Regions from separate parts of the Vibrio sp. R10-SF1-ISO8 genome, predicted to be linked through region 3. Evidence: predicted binding sites of a transcription regulator. Region 3 holds the regulator's gene; each other region holds the start of a gene.
The links. Region 3 encodes PurR, which represses purine synthesis genes. Its sites were predicted from a motif close to TNANGNAAACGTTTNCNTNA; they were not measured.

Region 1: the regulator PurR is predicted to act here: its motif matches at 1,254-1,273, upstream of metK (methionine adenosyltransferase).
Region 2: the regulator PurR is predicted to act here: its motif matches at 1,462-1,481, upstream of AC6R00_RS13490 (inosine/guanosine kinase).

The regions. Positions count from the first base shown of each region.
Region 1 covers NZ_JCBDHL010000006.1:53,277-56,561, reverse strand. The annotation lists gene tkt (transketolase) at 1-1,100, opposite strand, end outside; gene metK (methionine adenosyltransferase) at 1,420-2,574, shown strand; gene AC6R00_RS02180 (DUF2189 domain-containing protein) at 2,846-3,285, shown strand, end outside.
Region 2 covers NZ_JCBDHL010000018.1:50,917-54,201, reverse strand. The annotation lists gene mnmA (tRNA 2-thiouridine(34) synthase MnmA) at 1-871, opposite strand, end outside; gene AC6R00_RS13495 (hypothetical protein) at 1,067-1,336, shown strand; gene AC6R00_RS13490 (inosine/guanosine kinase) at 1,571-2,875, shown strand; gene AC6R00_RS13485 (H-NS family histone-like protein) at 2,985-3,285, opposite strand, start outside.
Region 3 covers NZ_JCBDHL010000018.1:185,448-188,732, forward strand. The annotation lists gene torD (molecular chaperone TorD) at 125-772, shown strand; gene purR (HTH-type transcriptional repressor PurR) at 984-1,991, shown strand; cyclic di-GMP riboswitch class I at 2,136-2,222, shown strand; gene AC6R00_RS14165 (TfoX/Sxy family DNA transformation protein) at 2,356-2,946, shown strand; gene AC6R00_RS14170 (TVP38/TMEM64 family protein) at 3,098-3,285, shown strand, end outside.

The sequences.
Region 1 (3,285 bases), on a different contig from region 3:
AACGCTTCTAGCGCATTTTGCGACGCTTTGCGTGATGCGATGTTTGCTGGGTTAGCTTGAAGGTCAGCAATGATTGCGTTTGCTTTCTCTTCCCACTGTGCTGGTAGTTCACCGTTTAGGCGACGCTTAAGCTCTGCTGCTTCTGCTGGGTATGCCGTTGCATAAGCATCGAACTTAGCATTCCAAGCTGCTTCTTTAGCTGCACCAGCTTCTTTTGCATCCCACTCTGCGTATACGTCAGCAGGAATTTCAAAAGGACCGTGCTCCCAACCTAGTTCTTTACGTGTAGCTGCAATTTCTTCAGCGCCTAGTGGTGCACCGTGACAGTCGTGTGAGCCAGATTTATTTGGAGAACCAAAGCCGATAATCGTTTTAGTACAGATTAGAGTTGGGCGTGGGTCAGCTTTCGCTGCAACGATAGCGGCATTGATCGCTTCTGGATCGTGACCGTCTACTGCTGGGATTACGTGCCAGCCGTACGCTTCAAAACGCTTAGGAGTGTCGTCAGAGAACCAACCTTCAACTTCACCGTCGATAGAGATGCCGTTATCATCCCAGAAGGCAATAAGTTTACCCAGACCTAGGGTGCCTGCTAAAGAACATGCTTCGTGAGAGATACCTTCCATCAGACAGCCGTCACCCATGAATGCATAAGTGAAGTGGTCAACGATGTCGTGGCCTTCTTTGTTGAACTGTGCTGCAAGTGTCTTCTCAGCTAGCGCCATACCAACAGCGTTAGTGATACCTTGACCCAGTGGACCCGTAGTTGTCTCGATACCTGGTGCGTAACCGTACTCTGGGTGACCTGGTGTCTTAGAGTGCAGTTGACGGAAGTTTTTCAGATCATCGATAGACAGCTCGTAACCAGCTAGGTGCAGTAGCGAGTAAATCAGCATTGAGCCGTGGCCGTTTGATAGTACGAAACGGTCGCGGTCAGCCCACTCTGGGTTAGTTGGGTTATGGTTTAGATGTGAGCGCCAAAGAACTTCAGCGATATCAGCCATACCCATAGGTGCGCCTGGGTGACCAGAGTTAGCTTGTTGAACACCATCCATGCTTAGAGCGCGGATTGCATTAGCGAGATGTTGACGAGAAGACATGTCAGCTCCTGAGTGCATTAAGCGAATCGAAATAAAATGGGCGATAATTCTCTCAAAGCGCCACCAGCACTGCAATCGTTTTCCAAGTCAAAAGCTCACAAATTTCCTAGCTTTCGCAGCAAATCGATAAAAGTTACTAATATTTCGCACAATTAAAGCAAACGATTGTCTTGTTAGGTTTTGAAAAAGAGCTTGTAATTCGAGCGATAAAAATTAGAATAGACGTCTAGATGTAGATACACCTACAGATATCAAGATTATTTATCAGTGTTCCACGATTGATAACGGAGCACTCTCTAAAATTAAAAGTGGAGCTCACATGGCTAAGCACCTGTTTACTTCTGAGTCTGTTTCAGAAGGTCATCCAGATAAAATCGCAGACCAAATCTCTGATGCAGTTCTAGACGCAATCATCGAGCAAGACCCAAAAGCACGTGTTGCGTGTGAAACTTACGTAAAAACCGGCATGGTGATGGTTGGTGGTGAAATCACGACATCAGCATGGGTCGATATTGAAGAGCTAACTCGCCAGACTGTTCGTGAAATTGGTTACGTTCACTCTGACATGGGTTTCGATGCTGACTCTTGTGCAGTTCTAAACACCATCGGCAAACAGTCTCCAGACATTAACCAAGGTGTTGATAAAGCTGACCCTAAAGAGCAAGGCGCTGGTGACCAAGGTATCATGTTCGGTTACGCGACTAACGAAACTGACATCCTAATGCCAGCTCCGATTACTTACTCTCACCTTCTTGTTCAAAAGCAAGCTGAAGTACGTAAAAACGGTACACTGCCATGGTTACGTCCTGACGCGAAGTCTCAGGTAACTTTCCAGTACGACCAAGGTAAGATCGTTGGTATTGATGCAGTTGTTCTTTCTACCCAGCACTGTGATTCAATCTCGACTCCTGACCTACGTGAAGCAGTAATGGAAGAGATCATCAAACCAGTACTGCCTTCTGAGTGGATCAACAAAGAGACAAACTTCTTCATTAACCCAACCGGCCGTTTCGTAATCGGTGGTCCTATGGGTGACTGTGGTCTAACAGGTCGTAAGATCATCGTTGATACCTATGGCGGCGCAGCTCGTCACGGTGGTGGTGCTTTCTCTGGTAAAGATCCATCAAAAGTAGACCGTTCTGCAGCATACGCAGCACGCTACGTTGCGAAAAACATCGTTGCTGCTGGCCTAGCGGATCGTTGTGAAATCCAACTTTCTTACGCAATCGGTGTTGCTGATCCAACGTCTATCATGGTTGAAACCTTCGGCACTGAAAAAGTATCGCAAGACGTTATCGTTGAAGCTGTACGTCAAAACTTCGACCTACGCCCATACGGTCTACAAGAGATGCTGAACCTACTTCAGCCTATCTACAAGAAGACTGCGGCATACGGCCACTTCGGTCGCGAAGAGTTCCCATGGGAAGCGACAGATAAAGCCGCTCTTCTACGTGAGTTCGCTGGTCTGAAGTAATCTTTGATTACACTATAAAAATATTGAGAACGTCTGGATTACCAGACGTTCTTTTTTTATGCGCAAAAAAACATCAAGAAATTTGTATTTTTTTGCCATGCGGTCAATAGTTAAAAATATGTTAACGAACAAATCGAAAATCGACTTTGTTTCGTAAGCTGTTTAACTGATGCGCCGCTTACATTATTAGAGGTCGCCAAGCCGGGCATCGAGTTTCGTTCACTGTCGCTCAAGAGCACAGTGTAGGTAGAGAATCGATCAAGGAGGATATATGCCTCGTACGGTGAATCCACACGACTTCGATGACAAGAACAAAGAAGTCAAAGACTCAGAATACGCCCGCACGATTCCGTGTAATCAGGTCAGTATTTCTGCCCCGTTCCACTGGTTGTCACTCGGTCTGCATGACTTTGTCCGCATGCCACTTATCAGCGCCTTTTACGGTTTGTGCTTTATGGCCGCCGCAATAGGTATTGTTTTACTTGTCCAATGGCAGGGCACTCACTTAGTCGTGATGCCAAGTCTCGTTGTCTATATGCTTATTGGTCCTTTCTTGGCGCTTGGTCTTTATGACGCAAGCTGGGAAAGAGAAAAAGGCCATAGTGCAAGCCTACTTCACTCAATGAAAGCGATTGGTCGCAACTCCTCTTCTCAATGGGCATTCGCCGTGTTACTGGCGGTATGCATGATCTTCTGGATGAGAATTGCAGC
Region 2 (3,285 bases), 130 kb from region 3:
TTGGGTGATCTTTACCTTGAACAGCAATCAACACATTGCGCTTAAGATCTTTGTCACCAACGAACCACGGGTCTTCATTGCCGCCACCGCCTTTTTGACCTCCGATATGCAGGCCTTTACGTTGACCTAAGGTGTGGTACATCAATCCGTTGTGCTTACCAATCACTTTACCTTCCGGCGTTTCAATGTCGCCTGGTTGCGCTGGTAGATAGCGGCCTAGGAAATCCGTGAACTTACGTTCGCCGATGAAACAGATACCGGTTGAGTCTTTCTTCTTCGCTGTGATCAGATCTTGTTCTTCCGCAATGCGGCGAACTTCTGGTTTCTCTAAATCACCAACAGGGAATAGGCTGCGGGCGACCTGCTCGCTGCTTAGCGTGTATAGGAAATAGCTTTGGTCCTTGTTGCTGTCTAAACCACGAAGCATGCGTGGCTTGTCGCCGTTTTCAATTTCTTTTTGCGTCGGGAATGTACGACGGACATAGTGACCCATAGCGATATAGTCTGCGTCGAGCACTTCATCCGCAAACTCTAAAAATGCTTTAAACTTGATCTCTTTGTTGCACAGAATATCTGGATTGGGTGTACGACCGGCTTTGTACTCAGCAAGGAAATACTCGAATACGTTGTCCCAATATTCGGCAGCAAAGTTAATGGTGTGCAGGTGAATGCCTAGCTTGTCACAGACCGCTTGTGCATCGGCAAGATCTTCAGCTGCCGTACAGTATTCTTCGTTGTCATCTTCTTCCCAGTTCTTCATAAACAGGCCTTCAACTTGATAGCCTTGCTGCTTAAGAAGATACGCAGATACAGATGAATCAACGCCACCGGACATGCCAACGATGACTTTCTTTTGACTGTTGTCAGACATTACTAAACACCACTTAATTTAACTGGATGCAGATTTTATCAGAAAGCATAGCGAGGGGACAGATCCGAGATCGAACTCACACTTCGAATTCGGATATTTATTATGCGTTTGCTTAATGAAAATCGGCGAAATTTAACTATTAAACTTGTATATATGGCATAGTGGCGAAAATTCAAGAGAGTTAGAGTTAACCTAATGAGCGAAGAAAACCAAATCATCGAAGAAGCCCAGTTGATTGAAGTCATCGAAAACCAGCTAGAAGATGGAAACCCAGTGAAGGTGAAAGAAACCTTGATGCGTTTGATGATGACGGGCACGCCTCGTGAAGATGCTATCGCTATGATGGCGTGTGCGGTAGCGATTGAAATCTTTGATGTAATGAAAAACGAAGGTGAGTTCAACTTAAAGCGCTACGCTGAGAACCTTGACCGCTTGCCGGATCTTAGCTTTATGGAAGGTGAATAGGCGACCGCTCCTACAATAAAAGAACGCCTAACCAAAGCGATAAAAGCACTCATTAAAACTGGGTGCTTCATCAATCGACCACCCCACTTATTTATTACATTCAGAGCCGCTCTGATTTTAATTGCTGATGCAAACGTTTGCTATAATACCTTTTGTTGCCGTCCTAAAACCTGCAAGGTAGAATCCGGCATCCTTTCATCCCTTATTCAGATTCTTTACTGCAGAAGCATTGTTATGAAATTTCCTGGTCAACGTAAATCGAAGCATTACTTTCCTGTTCACGCTCGTGATCCATTGGTGAGTCAATCTCAAGAAAGTAAAAAGATGTCGCGCACGCATATTATCGGCATTGATCAAACTCTTGTTGATATTGAGGCCAAAGTAAGCAGTGAGCTTATCGAAAAATACCAACTGAGTAAGGGACACTCGCTCGTTATTGATGATGAGACTGCTGAAGCGCTATATAACGAACTAAAAGATCGAGATTTGATCACCAATGAATATGCTGGTGGTACGATTGGCAATACGCTTCACAACTATTCAGTACTCGCAGATGATCGCTCTACACTTTTAGGTGTAATGAGCCAAGACATTAAAATTGGTAGTTACGGCTATCGCTATTTATGTAATACATCGAGCCGTATGGATCTAAACCATTTGCAAGGTGTCGACGGGGCAATTGGTCGCTGTTTCGCATTAATTACTGAAGACGGTGAGCGCACTTTCGCTATTAGTGAAGGGCAAATGAATCAGCTCCATCCAGATAGCATTCCTGAAAAGATATTTAAAAATGCTTCTGCTTTGGTATTAACCGCTTATTTGGTCCGTTGTAAGAAAGGCGACCCAATGCCTGAAGCGACGATGAAAGCTATCGAGTATGCAAAAAAACATGACGTACCTGTTGTGCTAACTCTAGGCACCAAATTCGTTATTCAAGATGATCCAACATTTTGGCAAGATTTTTTAAACGATCATGTTTCTGTGGTGGCAATGAATGAAGACGAAGCAGAAGCGCTTACAGGAGAGTCTGATCCACTTGCAGCTTCTGACAAAACGTTAGAGTGGGTTGATTTAGTATTATGTACTGCAGGGCCAGTTGGTCTATTTATGGCGGGTTACACCGAAGAATCTGCAAAACGTGAGACGTCTTTACCATTATTACCGGGTAGTATTGCAGAATTTAACCGTTACGAATTTAGCCGACCTGCTTCAAAAGCGCTTTGCGACAATCCGATCAAAGTTTACTCGCATATTTCACCGTATATGGGTGGCCCAGAGAAAATTAAAAATACTAATGGTGCCGGTGATGCTGCATTATCTGCATTGTTACACGATATGGCGGCGAATAAATACCACAAAGAGAATGTGCCTAACTCAAGTAAGCACGCACATTCATACTTAACTTATTCATCGTTCTCGCAAGTATGTAAATACTCTAATCGCGCTAGTTACGAAGTGCTAGTACAGCATTCACCGCGCCTATCTCGTGGACTTCCTGAACGAGAAGATAGCTTGGAAGAAGCGTACTGGGAACGTTAATTCTACTGCAAACTATCAAAGCCTCAATTTAGTGAGGCTTTTTTAATTTTTAGAGAGGATAATAAAAAAGCGCCATAAAGGCGCTTTTTAAATAAATCACTCAAAACGATTAGATTAGGAAGTCGTCTAGTGACTTGCCTGCATCTAATTGCTCTTGGATTACTGAAGGTGTACGACCTTGTCCTGTCCAAGTTTTTTCTTCACCAGAAGCATCAACATATTTATATTTTGCTGGGCGAGGAGCACGCTTCGCTTTTGGCTTACTTCCTTTAGACTCACCTGCCAATGCAGAAATAAGCGCTTCGACGTCGATGCCGTCTTTAGTAATCTGTTCAGCAATAGCGGCTAATTTAGCTTCTTGCTCTGCAGCTGCTTCACGTTCAGCTTCTTCTGCTTCTTTACGCTCAGCT
Region 3 (3,285 bases):
AAAACAAAACCTCCGCCTTTGTTAATATATGCTCATAATTCGTCTTTTATTGTCACGTAAGCCATTACCGCTATTCATTTTTATTAGTTACACTAATAGGTAGTTATTTTGGGAGTGATACCTAATGCAAGAAATCAAAGCATTCAACGAGAAACGTGCGGAAATTTATTGGTGGCTTTCAAGCCTTTACGCCAAGGAATTAACGGAAGAGAATCTGGAGCAGTACCATTCAGCTCAAATCCGCTCTTTCCTTACTGGCCTTGGCGAGAATGCCGCTCTTAAACCGTCGATTGATCGTGTCATTGATGCACTTAATCGCTTAATCGATCGCGAAGATGCGCAACTAGAGCTTGCCGCTGACTTTTGTGATCTATTTTTAAAGTCTGACCGCGACTCGGCACTGCCTTATGCTTCAATGTACATTGGAGACACAGGCCTGCTTAACGACAAGCCTGCCAAAGAGATGGAAGCATTAATGCTAGAGCATGGTGTAGCCGTTGATGAAAGCCTAAATGAGCCGGCTGATCACATTGCCATTGAGCTGGATTTTCTCGGTAACCTTATCATTCGCTCTAATGAACTTGAGCAAGAGCGTCATATTGAAGAGGCACTGATCGAACAAGAGAGCTTCATTCGTCAGCACCTTCTAAGTTGGACACCTAAGTTTTCGGCTAAGTGTCAAACGCTCGATGAATTCGGTTTTTACTCTGCGATCGCTTCTCTCACTGTGGCGTTCTTGGAGTTGGACTGCACATATTTAATCGGCGAATAGAGTCTGACAATGTGAACTGGCACAGGTCAGTTTGACGAAATATGTTTGCCCTAAGTCGGATTGCGGTCTAAAATCGTGACCGCAAACGATAAAAATGAACTATTCAAATACAAACCGCTAAATAAGAGCGGTTTTTGTGTTTCTGATACTTTCTGCCAACTTATTCTAAACTGAATATATTCTCGTGGCAGTCATCGACAGGACAAAATTTATGGCCACTATTAAAGACGTTGCTCGCCTTGCTGGTGTTTCAACAACCACTGTGTCTCACGTGATTAACAAGACACGCTTTGTTGCCGAAGCGACACAAGAAAAAGTGATGGAAGCGGTAACCGAGCTTAACTATGCACCGAGTGCCGTTGCTCGTAGTCTTAAATGCAACACTACTCGTACAATCGGTATGTTAGTGACGCAATCGACTAACCTATTTTTCTCAGAAGTTATCGACGGCGTAGAAAGCTACTGCTACCGCCAAGGTTACACCTTGATTCTGTGTAATACCGGCGGCATCTATGAGAAGCAACGCGACTACATTCGCATGCTGGCTGAAAAGCGTGTAGATGGCATCCTAGTGATGTGTTCAGATCTGACTGAAGAGCTGAGCGAAATGCTCGACCGCCACAAAGACATTCCAAAAGTGGTAATGGACTGGGGTCCAGAGAGTTCTCAAGCCGATAAGATCATCGATAACTCTGAAGAAGGCGGCTATCTAGCGACAAAATATCTGATCGAGCGCGGTCATACTGACATTGCTTGTTTAAGTGGTCACTTCGAGAAAGCGGCGTGTGTTGAGCGTATTAGTGGCTTTAAGCGTGCAATGGCTGAAGCTGATTTAACAGTAAACGAAGATTGGATTCTTGAAGGTAACTTCGAATGTGATACGGCGGTACTGGCTGCGGATAAAATTGTTGCGATGGATAAAAAGCCAACAGCCGTATTTTGTTTTAATGACACAATGGCGCTTGGCTTAATGAGCCGTCTACAACAGAAAGGCATTCAAATACCTCAAGACATCTCAGTAATCGGCTACGATAATATTGAACTAGCAGAGTACTTCTCTCCACCTCTAACAACAGTGCACCAACCAAAACGTCGCGTTGGTAAGAATGCCTTCGAAATTCTTCTTGAGCGCATTAAAGATAAAGAGCACGAAAAACGTGTGTTCGAGATGCACCCAGAAATTGTCGAGCGCAATACCGTTCGTAATCTAAATAAATAACCTTAAGTCAGACGCTTAGCTTGTAGTCGTACTATTGGCTAGGCGTATATCTCCCCTCTATTTATTGAACCAACATCACATTTATCCGATACAAACGTGATGTTCTGCGCAGATTTTATTTATTCTTAATGTGTTCGATTAATGCCACGAACAGGGCAAACCATTTCGAAAGGATGGGACGCAAAGCCTCCGGCCTTAAACAATTTATTGTCTGGTAGCGGGGTTGCCGATGGCGAATATGCAAACTGTCATACCGCTTTTACTTGCACTCGTATGACACCTTACTGACAATGTCTCTGCATAATTTTGCTAATCTCTCGGACCTGCATTGGTGGCGTATACTTATACACCGAGAAAACACAGCATGGATAAACCAATACTAAAAGACTCAATGCGTTTATTTGAGCAGTTAGGACATATTAAGTCTCGCTCAATGTTTGGTGGCTTTGGCATTTTTGCTGATGACACTATGTTCGCACTTGTCGTCAACGATAAACTACACGTACGCGCGGACGCGGCTCTCGCTAAACAGTTCAGGTCTCAAGGGCTAGAACCCTATGTTTACAAAAAACGCGGATTCCCCGTCGTGACGAAGTATTTTGCGCTTTGTGATGATTGGGCAGCTGACGCAAATAAAACGTTAAAGATTGCGAACGTCGCCTTAAAAGCAGCAAATCAAGAGAAGCAATGCCAATCGCAAGCGAAACCCAATCGTTTGAAAGATCTGCCTAACTTGCGGCTAGCAACTGAGCGCATGCTCAAGAAAGCTGGTATAGATTCGGTAGAGAATCTGGAACAAGTGGGAGCCGTACATGCGTTTAAAGCCATTCAGACTACACACTCTTCCGATGTAAACATCGAACTTCTCTGGGCTTTAGAAGGTGCCATTAAAGGGACACACTGGTCGGTTATCCCCCAAAGTCGCCGTCAGGAGCTGTTAACTCAAGTCAGCTAACCTAAAAAATAAATTTGTTTAAGAAGTCAGCCTTTGTGCTGACTTTTTTATTGGTTTTTATCTGCCATCTTGAAATTTGTGGCTTGCTTTCCCTGTCTTGTCTAGTAACACTAATAATTGATATCCATGAAATATGATGGAGCTGCACAACATGAATAAAAAGATCATCCTAGGAATTATTTTCGTCGCACTAATTGTTTTACTTGGCGTAAATTTTGGTCAGTATCTCACGCTAGAAAACGCGAAGGCGCAGCAAGCAGAGCTCTCCGCATTTATCGCAGATAACTTTACTATCGCCGCTGCTAGCTATTTTATCGCCTATGTTGCTATCACTGCTTT